DNA from 4 places in the Streptomyces sp. NPDC002309 genome. Region 1 is predicted to be linked to each of the others. Evidence: riboswitches for the same ligand, from Rfam matches in the RefSeq annotation. Region 1 holds a riboswitch; each other region holds the start of a gene.
The links. A riboswitch is a leader RNA that binds a small molecule or an ion and turns the genes downstream of it on or off. The one in region 1 is predicted to bind cobalamin.

Region 1 (4,720 bases):
GGAGGACCACGCGCGCGGCGCCCTGGGCCGTGGCGTGGCGGAGCGCCGCGTCCAGGTCGCGCCACTCGGTCTCGCCGAGGTGGTTCAGTCCGTCCGGGGGGCGTGGGGCACCGGGGTCGCCGCGGTAGGCGAGGTCGAGCACCGGGAAGCGCAGGCCGTGCAGGAACGCCATGAGGTTCATGGGGAGTTCCCGGCCGGCGCCCAGACCGTGCGCCGTGATGATCCAGGTGTCCCGGGCGCCGGGCACGTACCAGGCGGGCAGCGGTCCGAGTTCGCCGGGGATCTCGACGTCCGTGTGGTCGAGGCCGAGGGCGGTGCCGGGGTCGCCGGTGTGCAGGCTCGGAGTGAGCCGGACCTTGTCGCCGGGCTCCAGGGTGCCGCGGGTGACGTGTTCCAGGCGGCGTACGACGGAGTCGGGCGGGTGCGGGGTGGCGTCCAGGACGGGGCCGACCACCGCGTGGGAGCCGTTGCCGGCCAGGCCGTAGCTGCCGGGGCGCAGGGAGGCGAGGGTGCGGGTGAGGGTGACGCGGCCCGCGGCCGTGCCGTGCACGGTGAGCCGCGGTTCGGTGGGCAGGGGGCGGCCGGGCGGCGCCTTCAGCGCGGCGTCACTGGCGTACCGGCCGGCGGCCACCGCTGCGGCCCCGGCCACCGTCACGGCGGTGACGGCTGCGGCCGTCGCTCTGACAGTGCGCACCCGTCCAGTGTCCGGTCCCGCCCGTCCGGCGGCCAGCGGAGCGGCTGGACGGGGTGATCCGGCGTGGTGCGCGGACGGGGGCGCCACGGGTGGCGGGGCGCGAGTGCGGGGGCGGACGTCAGGAACGGGCGGCAGGGCACGGACGTGAGAAACCGGCGGCAGGCCCGCGGACACCAAGAACGGATGGCAGAGGGCAGGTGGCAGGTGGCGCCCACCCGCCCGTCGTCAGCCCGGCTGTCCGTAGCCCCGGAGCCGCTCGCCCGCCTCCAGCAGCTGCTCCCGCGACAGCAGGGACGGCGCCAGGCCCGGCACGGTGGACGCCGTCAGCCACACACGGCACATCCACTCGAGCTGGGCCGTGCGGTCGTACGCCTGGGTGAGGGTGGCGCCGTGGGTGACGGTGCCGTGGTTCTGGAGCAGGCAGCCGGAACGGCCGGCCAGCGCGCGCAGCATGTTCTCGGCCAGCGCGTCGGTGCCGTAGGTGGCGTAGGGGGCGACCCGGACGGGGCCGCCGAGCGCACCGGCCATGTAGTGGATGACCGGGAGTTCGGGGACGAGGGTGGAGACCGCTGTGGCGTGCACGGCGTGGGTGTGGACGACGGCGCGGGCGTCGGTGGTGCGGTAGACGGCGAGGTGCATGGGCAGTTCGCTGGTCGGCACGAGCGTGCCGCGCACCTGACGCCCGTCGAGGTCGACGCCGGTGACGTCGTCCGGCGTCAGCCGGTCGTAGGGAACGCCCGACGGGGTCACCAGGACCGTGTCCCCCACGCGTACCGAGACGTTGCCGGACGTACCGACGACGAGCCCCTCGGAGACGGTCCGGCGTGCCGTGGCCATGAGTTCCTCCCAGGCCCTCGCCTCCTCGTCCGTCATGCCGCCGCCCCTCCCCCCGGCCGCGTCCCGCGCGTCGGGGACGCCTCTCCGCCCCACGGCCACCTCCCCCGCGCCGCGGGCGCCGTCCCGCTCTCCCCGTGCGCCCCGCCGCTCCCACCGCTGTTCAGCCATGCCGAGATCCTGCCAGGGCGGGTCGCCGGCATGAACCCGCGCGGACGGACCGCCGGAACGCGCGCCTCACCCTCGTCGAGGCGGCCGAGTGACCGCAATCTCTTCGACGCGTCCTGGGCCCGGCCGGCGCGGTTCATGAAGGACCCGGTGACCGTACGGGGCCGATCGCACGGCGCGAGGACCGGCGGCTCACGCGGGTGCAACCACCCCCTCTTCCGGACACCCCCACGCCCCCCTCAGTTCATCTTTCGTTCACCTAGGTTACCTACGTTCGTCCAGCCAATGACCTCGAATGATTGCCTGGGTAAATGGAAGGCATCTCGCTCATCCTCGCGATAGTGGTGGTAACCGCTCTCGCGTTCGATTTCACGAACGGTTTCCACGACACCGCGAACGCGATGGCCACCACCATCTCGACAGGTGCCCTCAGACCCAAGGTCGCGGTGGCCATGTCCGCCGTCCTCAACCTGGTCGGCGCCTTCCTCTCCGTGGAGGTCGCCAACACGATCTCCAAGGGCCTGGTCGACGAGAGCGGCATCCGTCCCGAGGTCATCTTCGCCGCGCTGGTCGGCGCGATCCTGTGGAACCTGCTGACCTGGCTGGTCGGCCTGCCGTCCTCCTCCTCGCACGCCCTCATGGGCGGCCTGATCGGTGCCACCGTCGCCTCGGCCGGAGTGGGTGCCGTCCACAGCGACGCGCTGGTCACCAAGGTGCTGATCCCGGCGGTCGCCGCCCCGCTCGTCGCGGGCCTCGCGGCGATGCTCGCGACCCGGCTGACGTACAGCCTCGGCAGGAAGGCCGACGGCCAGGCGTCCGCCAAGGGGTACCGCGCCGGCCAGATCGCCTCCGCGGGCCTGGTCTCGCTGGCGCACGGCACCAACGACGCGCAGAAGACGATGGGCATCATCACCCTCGCCCTGGTCGCGGGCGGCACCCTCGCCCCCGACTCCGACCCGCCCCTGTGGGTCGTCCTCTCCGCGGGCGTCGCCATCGCGCTCGGCACCTACCTCGGCGGCTGGCGCATCATCCGCACCATGGGCAAGGGCCTGACGGACCTTCAGCCGCAGCAGGGGTTCGCCGCGCAGACCAGCGCCGCGACCGTCATCCTGGCCTCCTCCCACCTGGGCTTCTCCCTCTCCACCACGCACTCGGTCTCCGGTGCGGTGATGGGCGCGGGGCTCGGCCGCAAGGGCGGAGTGGTCCGCTGGTCCACCGCCACCCGGATGTTCGTCGCCTGGGGTCTGACGCTGCCGGCCGCCGCGCTGGTCGGCGCGATCGCCGAGTGGGTGACGGGCTTCGGCCCCTGGGGCACCGCCCTGGTCGCCGTCTTCCTGGTCGGCTCCAGCGCCGCGATCTGGAAGATCTCCCGCCGCGAGGTCGTCGACCACACGAACGTCAACGACGCGGCCGGTGAACCGGCCGGTGTGGTGACGACGGCGATCGCCGCGGTGACGCCGCCGCCCGCCGGCCCGCCGGCGGACGACCTCACGTCCACGTTCCCCCGGCAGTCCCCGACTTCGGAGCCGACCCGCTCCCAAGCCGGCGTCTGAGCACCCCTTTCACCGAAGGAAGCAGCACAAGCATGAAGATCGACTGGGTGGCCCTCGGCTCTGTGTTCGGTGTCAGCCTCGTGGTCACGGTGGCTCTGGTGAGCCTGTTCACCCTCGGGGTCGCCGGTCTGTCACGGCGCGAACGGGCCGTGGCACGAGGGGAGTCGGCGGCACTGGCGGTGACCGGCGCGTACGCGGCGTTCGCAGCGTGCGCGGGAGCCGTGGGATACGGGATCCATCTGATCGTGGTCTGACGGCCGCCGTTCATGTCGCGCCCTGCGCGGAGCCCTCGACAAGGGCCCCGGGCAGGGCACTTGCCGTCGAGGGCCCGTGCAGGGCACTCGCCGTGCGCCGGTGACCGCGCGGCGGGCGTGAGTCCGGTGCCACCAGTGCCGCGTGGGTCTTGGCACACTTACCCCGCCGCAGGTCAAGGGCAGTTGACGGCCGTTCCGGCCCCGTGGTGGACTGCCGGGGCCATGTACGGCGGCAGGAGAGGAAGCCCGGTGTGAATCCGGCGCGGTCCCGCCACTGTGACCGGGGAGGCGACTCCCCGGGAGCCAGGAACTCTCACCGCCGGTCTAGTCGAACCAGGGCGTGGACACCCTGAGTGAGGACGTACCGCGATGCCTGGCCGCTCAGTGAGGTCCCGTACCGACTCCCTGCCCGCCCGCACGGCCGGCTGAGCCCCGTGCGTGCCGATCGCGTCTTCGCGTACGGCGCCGCCGCCGGCCTCCTGGGCGACCTGCTGCTCGGCGATCCCCGCCGCGGGCATCCGGTCGCCGCGTTCGGGCGGGCCGCCGGCGCCGTCGAGCGGGTGCTGTGGCGGGACCACCGCGGGTGGGGCGCGCTGCACGCCGTGGTCTGCGCCGGAGGCGCCGTGGCGCTGGGCGCCGCGGCCCACCGGGTCGTACGGTCCTCCCCCGCCGCCTCCGTCGCGCTGACCGGGGTCGCCACCTGGGCCGTGGTCGGCGGGGCCTCGCTCGGGCGGGAGGCCCGGGCCGTCGGGCGCGCCCTGGAGGCGGGGGACATCGAGGCGGCGCGGGCACGGCTGCCGCATCTGTGCGGCCGGGACCCGCAGGCGCTGGACGCGCGGGGGATCGCGCGGGCGGTGGTGGAGTCCGTCGCGGAGAACACCTCCGACGCCGTGGTGGGCGCGCTGGTGTGGGGGGCCGCGGGCGGGGTGCCGGGGCTGCTCGGGTTCCGGGCGGTCAACACGCTGGACGCGATGGTGGGTCACAGGTCGCCGCGCCACCTCCGCTACGGATGGGCCAGCGCGCGGCTCGACGATCTCGCCGGGTGGCCGGGCGCCCGGCTGACGGCCTCGCTCGCCGTGCTGGCGGGCGGCGACCCCCGAGGGGCCCTGCGGGCCTGGCGGGCCGACGCCGCGAAGCATCCGAGCCCCAACGCCGGGCCCGTGGAGGCGTCGTTCGCGGGGGCGTTGGGGGTGCGGCTCGGGGGGACGCTGTCGTAT
Region 2 (4,720 bases), on a different contig from region 1:
CTCATGTGCATGGTCTCGTCGCGGAACACCCAGTTGGTACCCGTCGCGAGACCGTGCAGCAGACCCCGGCTGCGGAACCAGTAGACGTACGCGAAGGCGCCGTAGAAGAACAGGCCCTCGATGCACGCGGCGAAGCAGATCAGGTTGAGCAGGAAGCGGCGGCGGTCGGCCTTCGACTCCAGGCGGTCCAGCTTCTCGACCTCGTTGATCCACTTGAAGCAGAACTCGGCCTTCTCGCGGATGGACGGGATGCTCTCCACCGCGTCGAACGCCGCCGCCCGGTCCTCCGGATCGGGGAGGTAGGTGTCCAGCAGCGTCAGATAGAACTGGACGTGCACGGCCTCCTCGAACAGCTGACGGCTCAGGTAGAGCCGCGCCTCGGGGGAGTTGATGTGCTTGTAGAGCGTCAGCACCAGGTTGTTCGCCACGATCGAGTCGCCCGTCGCGAAGAACGCCACCAGGCGGCCGATCAGGTGCTGCTCCATCGGGGACAGCTTCGCGAGGTCGGCCACGTCGGAGTGGAGGTCGACCTCCTCCACGGTCCAGGTGTTCTTGATGGCGTCCCGGTAGCGCTCGTAGAAGTCCGGGTAGCGCATCGGACGGAGAGTCAGCTCGAAGCCGGGGTCGAGAAGGTTCTGGGTACGGCTGGACATCACTGGCAGGCCTCGCAGGACTCGGGGTTCTCCAGGGAGCAGGCGACCGCTTCGGGGTCCGCCGTCGCCTGTACGGGGATGGTGGCCTGGGCTCGGCCCTGGGCCGCGCGGGCGATCCGGGTGGCCGGACGCGAGCGCAGGTAGTACGTCGTCTTAAGGCCCGACTTCCAGGCGTAGGCGTACATCGAGGAGAGCTTGCCGATGGTCGGCGTCTCCAGGAACAGGTTCAGCGACTGGGCCTGGTCGAGGTACGGCGTGCGCGCGGCGGCCATGTCGATCAGCCCGCGCTGCGGGATCTCCCACGCCGTGCGGTAGAGCCGCCGTACGTCCTCGGGGATCCAGGCGAAGTCCCGCACCGAGCCGTTCGCCTCGCGCAGTGCCTCACGGGTGCGGGCGTCCCACACGCCGAGGGCCTTGAGTTCCCGCACCAGGTAGGAGTTGACCTGGAGGAACTCGCCGGACAGGGTCTCGCGCTTGAAGAGGTTCGAGACCTGCGGCTCGATGCACTCGTAGACACCGGCGATCGAGGCGATGGTCGCGGTCGGGGCGATGGCCAGCAGCAGGGAGTTGCGCATGCCGACCGCGGCGATCCGCTCGCGCAGCGCCGCCCAGCGCTCCGGCCAGGCCGGCTCGACACCGTAGTGGTCGGGGTGCAGCACGCCCCGGGCGGTACGGGTCTTGGCCCAGGCGGGCAGCGGGCCGTTGCGCTCGGCGAGGTCGGCGGACGCCTCGTACGCGGCGAGCATGATCCGCTCGGCGATCCGGGTGGACAGCGCCTTCGCCTCGGGCGAGTCGAAGGGCAGCCGCAGCTTGAAGAAGACGTCCTGCAGGCCCATCGCGCCGAGGCCGACCGGGCGCCACCGGGAGTTGGAGCGGCCCGCCTGCTCGGTCGGATAGAAGTTGATGTCGACCACGCGGTCCAGGAAGGTCACGGCGGTGCGGACGGTCTGGTCCAGCCGGTCCCAGTCGATGTCGCCGCCCGTGACGAACGCGCCCAGGTTGACCGAGCCCAGGTTGCACACGGCAGTCTCGCCGTCGTCCGTGACCTCCAGGATCTCCGTGCAGAGGTTCGAGGAGTGGACGACGTGGCCCGGCTCGGCGGTCTGGTTGGCGGTGCGGTTGGCGGCGTCCTTGAAGGTCATCCAGCCGTTGCCGGTCTGCGCGAGGGTGCGCATCATCCGGCCGTACAGCTCACGGGCCGGCATGGTCTTCTTCGCCAGGCCCTTCTCCTCGGCCCGGCGGTAGGCGGCGTCGAACCCGTCGCCCCACAGGTCCACCAGCTCGGGCACGTCCGAGGGGGAGAACAGCGACCACGGGGCGTCCGCGTTCACCCGGCGCATGAACTCGTCCGGGACCCAGTGCGCCAGGTTGAGGTTGTGCGTACGGCGGGCGTCCTCACCGGTGTTGTCGCGCAGCTCCAGGAACTCCTCGATGTCGGAGTGCCAGGTCTCCAGGTAGACGGCGGCCGCGCCCTTGCGCCGGCCGCCCTGGTTCACGGCGGCCACCGAGGCGTCCAGGGTCTTCAGGAACGGGACGATGCCGTTGGAGTGGCCGTTGGTGCCGCGGATCAGGGAACCGCGCGAGCGGATCCGGGAGTACGACAGGCCGATGCCGCCGGCGTGCTTCGACAGCCGGGCGACCTGGTGGTAGCGCTCGTAGAGGGAGTCCAGCTCGTCCTTGGGGGAGTCGAGGAGGTAGCAGGACGACATCTGGGGGTGCCGGGTGCCGGAGTTGAAGAGGGTGGGGGAGGAGGGGAGGTAGTCGAGGCGGCTCATGAGCCCGTAGAGCGCGGCGACTTCGTTCACCGCGCGCGGGGTGTCGTCCTCGGCGAGACCCGCGGCGACACGCAGCATGAAGTGCTGGGGCGTCTCGACGACCTTGCGGGTGATCGGGTGCCGCAGCAGGTAGCGGCTGTACAGGGTGCGCAGACCGAAGTAGCCGAAGCGGTCGTCGGCGTCCCGGTCGATCAGGGCGTCCAGTCCGTCGGCGTGCAGCCGCACGAACGCGGCCGTGCGGTCGGCGATGAGCCCTTCCCGGTGGCCCACGGCGACGGACTCCGTGAAGGACGTGACGCCCTGGGAGGCGGCCTCGGCGGCGATGGAGACCGTCAGCAGGCGCGCGGCGAGCCGGGAGTAGGCGGGGTCCTCGGAGATCAGGCCGGCGGCGGCCTCCGTGGCCAGCTCACGCAGTTCGCTCTCGTCCGCCCGGGCCGAGCGGCCGCGCAGCGCGGCGGCGGCGACCCGGCCGGGGTCGGCGTCGGGGAGGTCGGCGGTCAGCTCGGTCAGGGTCCGCAGCAACGCGGTTCCGGGACCGTCGGCTTTCCCATCCACCGTTGTCGCTGCGGCCGGTTCGGCTGGCGCGATGGTCACGTGGGGCTCTCCCTCGCTCGGCACAGGGACCTCGCGGAGGGCAGGGGGGAACACACGAGCGCACGGGGCGTCGCGTCCACCGGCCCATTCCACGAGACCCGGACGTCAGGGCACCCGGGCCGGACGGCCGGGCGCGCTGTCGGCAGGTCCTCGGACTGAACAGGCGTGCGCACCCGATTCCGGGCAGATACACGCAAGTACACCGTTGCGGGACAGTTCCGGATTCGCACCGGATTCCCCTGCGTCGACAACGAGCATGAGCATACATCTAGTGCCGGGTGCCGAAGGCGCCCCCATATGTTGTGTCGCGGATGACTTCAGAGCGTCAACTTGTAGGTGAGGAGCGTGATGTCGTCGAGGTGCGGGACGGGGTTCCAGTCGCGCTCGGGGGTGCGGGTGAAGCCCAGCCGCTCGTAGACGCGGTGGGCCGCGCGCATGGTCCGCTGGGTCGACAGGACGACCCCGGTGCAGCCCTCGACGGCGCGGGCGCGATCGAGACAGGCGCGCACGAGCGCCTCGCCGACGCCTCGGCCGCGGGCCTCGCGGGCGACGGCGAGCATCCGGATCTCGGCCTCCCCGGGAGCGGCGATGTCGGCCATCGGGCCGCCGGACGGGACGAAGGTCACTCCGCCCAGGACCTGTCGCTGTTCGACGGCCACGAGCACCTGCGCGACGGCGGCGCGCGCCGCGACGCCTCTGAGCGTGCCGAGGTACTCGTCGCTCTCGCCGAAGTCGAGCAGGCCGTCCTGGAGGTAGGCCTGGGCGGTGATCTCGCCGAGGTCGGTGTACTCGGCGGGGTGCGCGGGGCGGATGACGATGTCCATGAGGGCAGTGTGCATCAGGCGGTGAGTACGACAGCGGGCCGCCGGGGTGCTGTGGCCTCGGTGGCCCGGTGTGTGCGGTGGCGGGTCGCCGGGGTGCTGTGGGCCGGGTGGCTCGGTGGCCCGGTGTGTGTGGTGGCGGGTCGCCGGGGGTGCTGTGGCCTCGGCGGCCCGGTGTGTACGACAGCGGGCCGCCGGGGTGCTCTGGCCTCGGCGGCCCGCTGCATGCTGTGTCGCTGGTCGCGCGGTTTCCCGCGCCTTGCGGGACGGGCCCCTACGGGGCGCGCCTCAGTGGGCGGCTCCGGCGGTCGCCGGGGGGAGCTCCGTCTGGACGCCAGGATCGCCGGCGTCCGCCGTGTAGTCCTCGGGCTTCGTCTCGTCGACGCCCTCGGGAGCCTTCATCGCCTTCAGGACGAAGGTGAGGACGACCGTGACCACCAGGTTGAGGACGAACGCCGTGAGGCCGATGTAGCCGATCTCACCGATGCCGGGGATCTCCGCCGAGGAGCCGCCGAAGTGCTTCTGCGTCGGCGAGGCGACACCGTACGCCGCGACCGTGCCGTAGAGCATGCCGACCGCCCAGCCGGCCAGCAGCGCCCAGCGGTGGAACCAGCGCGTGAACAGGCCGCCGACCAGGGCGGGCATGGTCTGCAGGATCCAGATGCCGCCCAGCAGCTGGAAGTTGATCGCGACCGTCTTGTCCATCCCGAGGACGAAGACCAGGGCGCCGACCTTCACCAGCAGGGACACCAGCTTGGAGACCTTGGTCTCCTCGGCGGGCGTGGCGTCCGGCTTGAGGAAGTCCTTGTAGATGTTGCGGGTGAAGAGGTTCGCCGCCGCGATCGACATGATGGCCGCCGGGACCAGCGCGCCGATG
Region 3 (4,720 bases), on a different contig from region 1:
GGCCTCGCTCATGAAAGCGGCCTTTCGAGTACGAAGGTGAGGGCGGCCAGAGCCGCGAGCAGCGCGAGACTCACGGCCGTGAACGGCACGGAGACGCGGGCCTCGGGCACCAGGACGCGCAGGGTGCCGTCGTAGCCGCGCCCGGCGAGGCCGGCCTGGAGGCGCGTCGCCCGGTCGAAAGCGCGTACGAAGGCGGTGGCGCCCAGCCCGCCCAGCGACCGCCACCGCGCGGCGTGCGTGGTGTGCCCGAGCCGGGCCGCCTGCGCGTCGTGGACGCGGCGTACGGAGTCGAGGAGCAGGAAGCTCATCCGGTACGTCACGAGGGCCACGTCGACGACGGGCGCGGGGACACCGGCCCGGACCAGCCGCGGCAGCAGGTCGGACATCGGTGTGGTGAACGCGAACAGCAGCACCCCGAGGGAGGCCGCCGAGGTCCGCAGCAGCAGTTCCCCGGCACGCACCGCGCCACCGTCCGCGAGACCGACGAACCCGTCCGGGCCGCCGACCCGCACCAGCAGCGGCAGCGCGCCGGTGACACAGAAGCCCAGCGGCACGCGGTACGCGAGCCACAGCCGCCGCGGCGGCACGCCCGCCGGCCCGAGCAGCACGGCCAGCGCCGTCACCAGCACCAGCGCGGCCCCCGGCCACGGCGGCAACGAGATCGCCAGCACGGTGAGTCCCAGCCCGAGCACGGCCTTGTCCACGGGGTGGCGGCGGCGCCAGCGACTGCTGTGCGCCGCCGCGTCGATCGGCAGCACGAGGCTCAGGCCCCTTCGGCTCCGCCGGGTCCTGGCACCAGCCCCCCGCCCCGCCGCTCCTCGGCCCGGCCGGGCCCGCCGCCCCGCTGCTCCATGGTCCGGGCCTCACCCTGACGACGGCCGCGGCGCACCCCGAAGTAGTACGCGAGCACGCCCGCGCCGACCGCGGCCTGGAGGGCGAACAGCCCCGACTCGATCTCACCGGACGGCGGCTCGTACAGCGGCGAGAACCAGGGCTCGTAGTCCGGGGCCAGCTCGGTGATCGCCGTCTCCGCCTCGGCGTCGGCGCCGGTGAACGGCTCCTCCTTGTGGTCCCCGAGCCCGAACAGCAACGGCAGTACCGCGAGCGCGGCGACGGCGAGCACCAGCAGGAGGTTGATCCTCGTGTTGCGTTTCATCGGGCCACCGCCTCGCTGTCGTTCCTCTCGCTGCCCGCCTTCTTGGTGAGCAGCACGCCCAGCCGGGTCAGTTCACCCTTGCTGGACTGCACGAGCAGCCGCATCACCAGCACCGTGAGCAGTCCCTCGCTCACCGCGAGGGGGATCTGCGTGACCGCGAAGATGGAGCCGAACTTGCCGAGCGCGCCCAGGATTCCGCTGCCCGGGTCGGGGAAGGCGAGCGCCAGCTGGACGCTGGTGACGCAGTACGTGGACAGGTCGGCGACGAACGCCCCGAAGAACACGGCGACCATCAGCGGCACGTCGTACCGCCGCAGCAGCCGGTAGACGCCGTAGCCGGCCCAGGGTCCGACGATCGCCATCGAGAAGACGTTGGCGCCCAGCGTGGTCAGCCCGCCGTGCGCGAGCAGCAGCGCCTGGAACAGCAGGGTGATGGTGCCCAGCACCGCCATGACCGGCGGCCGGAACAGGATGGCCCCCAGTCCGGTACCGGTGGGATGTGAGCAACTTCCGGTCACGGACGGCAGTTTCAGCGCCGACAGGACGAAGGTGAAGGCGCCCGAGGCGCCGAGGAGCAGCGTGCTCTCGGGATGTTCCCTGACCTCACGGGTGAGGGAGCGGACTCCGTGGACGACGAACGGCGCGGACGCGGCACCCCAGGCGATCGCGTGCGCCGGAGGAAGAAAACCCTCGGCTATGTGCATGGCTTCAGCAGACCCTCTCCAGCACCTCGTGGATGGTGTTCGAACTGCCTCGGCCGGTCTCCTGGCTGACGGGTGACACCGCCCGTGCTCCGCCTTCCCGGGTCACGAGGACCCAGTGGCTGCCCCTGAGGGCCGGAGCCGGACTTCCCGATCACAGTGGCGAGGGCCGCACCGGTTTCGCACCGGATTTCCCGTTCACCAAGGCGTGGTGACAGTAGTGCGCCCCCAGGGGTGGTGACAAGCGTGTCGTGGGGGGCGCGAAGACGCTGGTCACGCGGCGCGACGGGGCGCCGTGCCCGCCGTCGCCCCTGGCCGGCGGCGCGTCCGGGACCCCTCCCCGACAGTGCCCCGTATACAACGGTGTGCCGGACCGCTGGACAGCAACGACAAAGCCACATAAGTGAGTTGAGAGAGACCGTACGGCAACAGGGGGCGCACGCCGGTCAGAGGGCGCGCTGCCCGCTGCACCGACGGCCGTGTCGAGGACCGTTCACGCCAGGGGGAGAGCACCATGGACGAACCGACCTACACCATGCCCTTCGCCCCGCCGCCCGAGCCGCCCCGGCCGCCGCGCACCCGGGAGCACGACCCGCTGGCCGCGGCCCTCGGCAACGCCTCCCTGCTCGGCGTCGGCTACTGGCTCCTCGGACGGCGCGGGCTCGCCGTACTCGCGCTCCTGGGCACGGTCGTCCTCGGCTCCCTGCTCGCCTCGACCGCCGCGTGGGGGTACGAGGCCGCCGCGGTGGCCTGGTGGGTCGCGGTCGTCGCCCACGGCTGGTTCCTGGCGAGCCGCGGCATCCCGCGCGTCGCCTCCCGCCGGCAGCGCCTGATCGCGCTCTGCGTCACCGTGCCGGTGCTGCTGGCGGTGGGGCTGCTGCGCCACGACGCCCTGCGCATCGGGCAGGACGTCACCGAGGCCCGGGACAAGGGCGACTGCGCCGGGGTGTTCCGCGCCCAGGACGAGGTGTGGGCCGGGCATCGCGTGGCCGGCGCCCCGGTCAGCGCCAGGGGCGACCGGGTGGCCGAGGACTGCCGCGACCTCGATACGGCCGGGACGCTGCTGGCCGACGGCCTGGACGACGACACCGACGCACTGGAACAGGGCTTCGGCATCCTCACCTCGGTGCTCGGCGAACCCGGCAACGAGCGCACCGTCCGCACGGTCCTGGACGGCTTCCTCGACGGTCTGCCCACGGACGACCCCTGCGGCACCGTCGGCGTCACCGACTGGCTCCGCGAGCGCGAGGCGACCCGCGACCAGCTCGACCGTTCCGCGGACACCGCGAACCGCGTCGCACCCGCCGCGCTCCTCGCCTGCGGCGACACCCTCATGCGGAGCAGGGACTGGCAGGCCGCCCAGGCGCACTACCGCCAACTCCTCGACGAGTACCCCGACGACAGCCTCGGGAGCCGGGCCCGCACCGGCGTCACCGAGGCCACGCAGGCCATCGAGCTGGACAACGTCCGCTCCCTGCTGTCCGGCACGGCGGACGAGCAGCCCGAGTACTGCTCCCGGCCGGCCAAGTACAGCGCGGCCGAGCCCATGGGCAAGGGCACCAACCGCGCGCTGTACTTCGGCAACACCGAGTACACCGACCAGCTCCCCGCCGGCTGGAAGGCCACCGACGCCGCTCGCGCGGTGGCGGTCGTCTGCGTGGGAGAGCCGGAGTTCGGGACCTCCGTCCAGACGTGCCCGTACGTGGGCCGCACATCCGGTGCCGTCACCTACGTGACCTTCCACAAGATCGCGATCCCGGTGCGGGTCTACGAGGTGCGCACCGGAAAGCTCGCCACCCGGCGCACCGTCCAGATCAGCGGATCGAGCTGCCCCGCGGTCCTCTCGTACTTCACCTACGGCGACGACGACAACCCGCCGACGGACCGGTACGTCACGGACTCGCGCTCCGATGTGCGCGACGCGTTCAGGTCGCTGACCCACCGCTGAACGACGACCGGCGCGGGCGGCGCGGGCGGTGCCCTGGGACAGGGTCTTCCGTTTCGGCCACCGGAGGCGTAGGTTCCGTTTACCCCGCGCGGCACCTTTCGAGGTGCGGGCCCGCCAGTTCCGGACGGCGGGCCGCGCGGGGGCCAAGCTGCACGGCCGCGGCCCGCCGCCCACCACGCCCCGCCGCCTACCGCGGCCGCTTCCGGCTGACGGCCCCTCGGAACCGCACGGGACGGGACCCCGCCGAACCCCATCGGACCCCACCGGACTCCGGCCGAACCCCGTCGGACCCCTGATTGGCCTCCTCGAAGAGCGCCGCGGCCGAAGTCGATCTAGCCTCCGAAGTGAGCGCTTAGTGGATCTTTCTGTAGTGCGCTCTATCCGGCCCAAGGAGGAGATATGCGCAGGTTTCACAAGGCCGCTGTCGCGACGGTCATCATAAGTAGTCTGGGTTTCCTGGGTGTCGGCACCGCCACTGCCGCGGCCGCGCAAGGCCCGCACGGTGGCGGATGCAGATCCCATGATCTGAACATCGACATCCTGGGTCAGGTCGGCATTCTCAACGGCCTCGGCTCCAACCTCATCAACGGTGAGGGCAGCCCAGGTGCGCAGTTCACTGACATCGGTTCCGAGTGTGGCTTCGGCTACTAGTCGCGTCACATAGCTCACCGCATGGACTCCGGCGCCCGGCTTCCTGACCCTTGACCCGGCGCCCGTCCGTCAGTGGCTGCTTGCGTTTCATCTCGAAGTGGGTGCGAAGGCCCCGGACCGCGACCGGTCCGGGGCCTTCGCGACGGCTCCCCGTCCCTGGCCGCCTACGGAAACGGCGGAAAAATGACAGAAAAGACAAAGCCGACATATCTGGGCAGCGGTGACCCGGCGCGACAGCGCACGGACTACTACCCCCTGTGGCTG
Region 4 (4,720 bases), on a different contig from region 1:
GCTCCCGCGCGACCTGCATGTGGGAGCGGGCGGCCTCCAGGCTGATGACGTCCGCGTCGAGGTCGTCGATGGCCTGGACGATGTCGCCGAACTCGGCGTAGCACATGTGGGTGTGGATCTGGGTGTCCGGCCGCACCCCGCTCGTGCTGAGTCGGAACGCCTCGGTCGCCCAGGCCAGATAGGCGGCGTGGTCGGCGGCGCGCAGCGGCAGGGTCTCGCGCAGGGCCGGCTCGTCGACCTGGATGACGGAGGTGCCGGCGGTCTCCAGGTCGACCACCTCGTCGCGCAGGGCGAGGGCGACCTGGCGGGCGGTGTCCCCGAGGGGCTGGTCGTCGCGGACGAAGGACCAGGCGAGCATGGTGACGGGCCCGGTGAGCATGCCCTTGACCGGACGGCCGGTGAGGGACTGGGCGTACGTCGTCCAGCGGACCGTCATCGGCTCGGGGCGGGAGATGTCGCCGGCCAGGATCGGCGGACGGACGTAGCGGGTGCCGTAGGACTGGACCCAGCCGTGCTGGGTGGCGAGGTAGCCGGTGAGCCGCTCGGCGAAGTACTGCACCATGTCGTTGCGTTCGGGCTCGCCGTGCACGAGGACGTCGATGCCGGTCTTCTCCTGGAAGGTGACGACCTCCTGGATCTCCGCCTTGATGCGCTCCTCGTACCCGGCCTCGTCGATGCGTCCGGCGCGCAGGTCGGCGCGGGCGGCGCGCAGCTCGTCGGTCTGCGGGAACGATCCGATGGTCGTGGTCGGCAGCAGGGGCAGCCCGAGGTGGGCGCGCTGGGCCGCGGCCCGCTCGGCGTACGGCTGGGAGCGGCGGGCGTCGGTGTGCGTGACGGCGGCGGCGCGGGCGCGGACGGCCGGGTCGTGGGTGATGGGCGAGCCCGCGCGGGAGGCGAGGTCGGCGCGGTTGGCGGCCAGTTCGGCGGTGATCGTGTCGGTGCCCTGGGCGAGGCCCTTGGCGAGCGTGACGATCTCGGCGGTCTTCTGCTTCGCGAACGCGAGCCAGCGCAGGATCTGCGGCTCGATGTCCCGCTCGGCCGCGGAGTCCAGCGGCACGTGCAGCAGGGAACAGGAGGCGGCGACGTCCACCCGGTCCGCCAGGCCCAGCAGGGTCCCGAGCGTGGACAGCGACCTCTGCAGGTCGTTGATCCAGATGTTGCGGCCGTCGACGACACCGGCGACCAGACGCTTGCCGGGCAGTCCGCCGACGGCGGCGAGCGCGTCCAGGTTGGCCGCGGCGGCCCCGGTGAAGTCCAGGGCGAGCCCCTCGACGGGCGCCTTGGCCAGCACCGGCAGCGCGTCGCCGAGCCGGTCGAAGTAGGAGGCGACGAGCAGCCTGGGCCGGTCGGTGAGGGCGCCGAGGTCGCGATAGGCGCGGGCGGCGGCGTTCAGTTCGGCCGGGGTGCGGTCCTGGACGAGGGCGGGCTCGTCCAGCTGGACCCACTCGGCGCCGGCCGCGCGCAGGTCGGCGAGGACCTCGGCGTACACGGGAAGCAGCCGGTCCAGGAGCGTGAGCGGTGCGAAGTCCGCCGGGACGCCGGGGGCGGGCTTGGCGAGCAGCAGGTAGGTGACGGGGCCGACCAGGACGGGACGGGCGGTGAGGCCCTCGGCGAGGGCTTCCTCCAGCTCGGCGACCTGCTTGGCGGGGTCCGCCGTGAAGACGGTGTCCGGGCCCAGTTCGGGCACCAGATAGTGGTAGTTGGTGTCGAACCACTTGGTCATCTCCAGCGGCGCCACGTCCTGGGTGCCGCGGGCCATGGCGAAGTACCCGTCCGTCGCGTCGGCGGCGACGGCCGCGCGGTGCCGTTCGGGGATCGCGCCGACCATGACGGTGGTGTCGAGGACGTGGTCGTAGGAGGAGAAGTCGCCGGTGGGCACCTCGTGGATGCCGGCGTCGGCGAGCTGCTGCCGGTTGCTCCGGCGGAGTTCGGCGGCGGTGGCGTGGAGGGCGTCGGCGGTGACGCGGCCCTTCCAGTAGCCCTCGACTGCCTTTTTCAGCTCCCGGTTCTGACCCTGGCGGGGGTAGCCGTACACGGTGGCCTGTGCCGCCGCGGCCGCGGACTTCGCTGTCACGGAGATCTCCTTCGCGAGATGAATCCCTGAGATCCCGGGGACGGGACGAGAGCGCGAAGGGTGTGGCGACCCGGACGGCAACGACCTCGTGCGGCAAAAGCACGGCGGTTCCGTCCGTTGTGTACGCCGACCCGCCCTCGAGGTCACCGGGATGTCCGCGCACGGAACGGTCCGCACACGGGCAGTCGGCAGGTCTTCGGACTCGCGGGCACGTCCTCCTCGCCGGAGGACACCTACTGGCCGTCGCTTCCCGGGCCCGGTACGTCGGACCCAGTGCGTATGACGGCGGTCGTTCCCGCTCACCGCTGCGGGGCAGTCCCGGATTCCCACCGGGTTCCCTCTTACGACACCCCGCCTGGCGGACGGGGCGAACCAGCTGCGCGACCACCCTACGCGCCGTCGCCGGGGAGCGGAGGCAAGGTCCGGCATGCGGATGGTGAACCCGGACACGACGTCGACCGCTCACACGCCGGTGGCGACGCGATCGGTGACGCCGGGAACCATCCGCACCCTCCTCCCGACTCGTGTGGAGGAGCGAGGAGGCGGCATGGAAGCACTGGACGTCGTGATGCGCGACGTCGACTGCAGGCACGGCCGTGTGGAGGCCGTCCGCGGTGTCGACCTCGACGTCGCGGCCGGCCGGCGGGTGGCGCTGACCGGTACCAACGGTTCGGGCAAGACCACGCTGCTGCGGGCCGTGCTCGGCCTGCACCGCCGGACGGGCGGCCGGATCCTGGTGGGCGGCCGGGACACCCGCGGCGCCACCGAGTGGGCGTGGCGGCGCCGGGTGTGCGCGTGGATACCCCAGAAGCCGGCGGTCGGCCGGTTCCCGCTGCCGGCGCGGGAGTTGCTGGCCGGCAGCGGTGCGCGGGCCGAGGCTGTCGAGGCGGCGGCGAAGCTGGGCGTCGGGCACCTCGTCGGCCGGCCGCTGCACACCCTGTCGGGCGGCCAGTTGCAGCGCATGTATCTGGCACGCGCGGTCGGCTGTGTGGCCGCGGGCGCCGGGGTGCTGCTGGCCGACGAACCGACCGCCGCGCTCGACTTCGCCGGACAGGAGGAGGCCGCCGACGTCCTGCTGTCCCTGCCCGTGACCGTCGTGGTCGTCACCCACGACCGGGCCCTGGCCGACCGCTGCGACCAGGTGCTGGAGATGGCCGCCGGCCGGCTGCGGGAGGTGCGGTGAACGCCCAGGCGGCCGCCGACGTCGGCCAGTTGCTGCACCTCGTCCCGGTCCAGCGCGCCGGGATCGCCCTGCTGCTGGCCGCCGTCGGACTGCCCGTCATCGGTGTCGTGATCGTCGGGCTCGACATCATGCCGGTGCGGTTCGCGATGATGCACGTGGCGCTGCTGGGCATCGCGGTCGGCCTGCTGACCGGCCTCGACCCGATGCTGTGCGCGCTGCTGGCCTGCGCCCTCGCCGGGGCCGGGGTCGCCCCGCTGGCCCGCACCCCCGACGGGCTGTCCGGGGCGATGGGACTGCTCATGAGCCTCGCCGTCGCGGCCGCGCTGCTCGTGCTCGCGGTGTCCGGCGTCAACGCGGCCGGGGCGTTCGCCCTGCTGTGGGGATCGATCCTGTCGGTGGGCACCGCCGACCTGTGGGTGATCGGCGCCCTGGCCGTCGCCGTCCCGGCCCTGTTCTGGTGGCGGCGCCGCGACCTCGCGCTGCTGCTGTACGACCGCGAACTCGCCCTGACCTCCGGCGTACGCGTCGAGCGGCTCACCCTGGTGCTCCTCGTCCTGGTCGCGGTGGCCGTCGCCGGAGCCATCAAGCTGACGGGCGCGCTGCTCGTCGACGCCCTCACCCTGCTGCCCGCGCTCGCCGCCCGGCGCCTGGGCACGTCCCTGGGGTCCATCACCGCCTGGGCGGTGGGCATCGGTGTCGTCGTGAACCTCACCGGGTTCCTCGTCGCGCTCCGCCTCGACTGGCCGCCGGGGCCCGTCCTCGTCCTGACCGCCGGCGTGGTCGTCCTCGCCGTCCATCTCATACCCGAACGGAGAATCAGCCGATGGCGCGCACCCGCGTCCGCGACACTTCTCTCCTCGCACTGACCCTCACCGCGGGGCTCGCCCTGACCACGACCGGCTGCGGGGGCGGGAGCGAGTCCCCGTCGCCGGCCTCCGCGTCGTCCGGCGACAAGAACTCCTCGCCGGTCGTCGTCGCCACCACCACCTGGGAGGGCGCCCTCGCCAAGGCGGCCGGCGCCCAGGACGTCCAGGTCGTCGTCCCGCAGTCGGTGCAGCACGCACCCGACTACGATCCCAAGCCCTCCGACCTCGCGGCGGTGGCCGGCGCCGACTACGTGCTCTACGCGCCCTTCGAGCCGTACGCCGCGAAGATCAAGGAGGCGGCCGGCTCCGACGCCGAGCTGGTCGAGGTGGACCTCGACAACGACGCCGACAAGGCGAAGGCCGAAGTCGCGCGTCTGGCCGGGCTGTTCGGCACCGAGGACGCCGCCGCGCGGTGGACCGCGTCCTTCGACTCGGAGTACGCCGCGCTGCGGAAGGGTCTGAAGGCCAAGTGGCCGGACGGGAAGCGGCCCACCGTGGTCGCCCAGGTGTTCGCGACCTGGGCGGCGGAGATGGCGGGCGCGGAGGTGGCCGGCACCTTCGGGCCCGAGGCCGTGACCGCGCGGCAGTTGTCGGACC

Region 2: another riboswitch for cobalamin. It lies ahead of ACWCPM_RS23450 (ribonucleoside-diphosphate reductase subunit alpha); the one in region 1 lies ahead of ACWCPM_RS16485 (cobalamin biosynthesis protein).
Region 3: another riboswitch for cobalamin. It lies ahead of ACWCPM_RS18865 (energy-coupling factor ABC transporter permease); the one in region 1 lies ahead of ACWCPM_RS16485 (cobalamin biosynthesis protein).
Region 4: another riboswitch for cobalamin. It lies ahead of metE (5-methyltetrahydropteroyltriglutamate--homocysteine S-methyltransferase); the one in region 1 lies ahead of ACWCPM_RS16485 (cobalamin biosynthesis protein).

The regions. Positions count from the first base shown of each region.
Region 1 covers NZ_JBSFCI010000017.1:98,730-103,449, reverse strand. The annotation lists gene ACWCPM_RS16505 (alpha/beta hydrolase family protein) at 1-694, opposite strand, end outside; gene ACWCPM_RS16500 (class II aldolase/adducin family protein) at 920-1,699, opposite strand; gene ACWCPM_RS16495 (anion permease) at 2,008-3,249, shown strand; gene ACWCPM_RS16490 (hypothetical protein) at 3,282-3,503, shown strand; cobalamin riboswitch at 3,694-3,835, shown strand; gene ACWCPM_RS16485 (cobalamin biosynthesis protein) at 3,938-4,720, shown strand, end outside.
Region 2 covers NZ_JBSFCI010000028.1:62,167-66,886, reverse strand. The annotation lists gene ACWCPM_RS23455 (ribonucleotide-diphosphate reductase subunit beta) at 1-653, opposite strand, end outside; gene ACWCPM_RS23450 (ribonucleoside-diphosphate reductase subunit alpha) at 653-3,022, opposite strand; cobalamin riboswitch at 3,147-3,323, opposite strand; gene ACWCPM_RS23445 (GNAT family N-acetyltransferase) at 3,340-3,846, opposite strand; gene mctP (monocarboxylate uptake permease MctP) at 4,132-4,720, opposite strand, start outside.
Region 3 covers NZ_JBSFCI010000021.1:34,279-38,998, forward strand. The annotation lists gene ACWCPM_RS18850 (energy-coupling factor ABC transporter ATP-binding protein) at 1-12, opposite strand, end outside; gene cbiQ (cobalt ECF transporter T component CbiQ) at 9-758, opposite strand; gene ACWCPM_RS18860 (energy-coupling factor ABC transporter substrate-binding protein) at 764-1,156, opposite strand; gene ACWCPM_RS18865 (energy-coupling factor ABC transporter permease) at 1,153-1,860, opposite strand; cobalamin riboswitch at 1,895-2,078, opposite strand; gene ACWCPM_RS18870 (tetratricopeptide repeat protein) at 2,372-3,805, shown strand; gene ACWCPM_RS18875 (hypothetical protein) at 4,205-4,456, shown strand; gene ACWCPM_RS18880 (hypothetical protein) at 4,640-4,720, shown strand, end outside.
Region 4 covers NZ_JBSFCI010000027.1:107,624-112,343, reverse strand. The annotation lists gene metE (5-methyltetrahydropteroyltriglutamate--homocysteine S-methyltransferase) at 1-2,074, opposite strand, end outside; cobalamin riboswitch at 2,245-2,466, opposite strand; gene ACWCPM_RS23105 (ATP-binding cassette domain-containing protein) at 2,622-3,257, shown strand; gene ACWCPM_RS23100 (metal ABC transporter permease) at 3,254-4,123, shown strand; gene ACWCPM_RS23095 (ABC transporter substrate-binding protein) at 4,081-4,720, shown strand, end outside.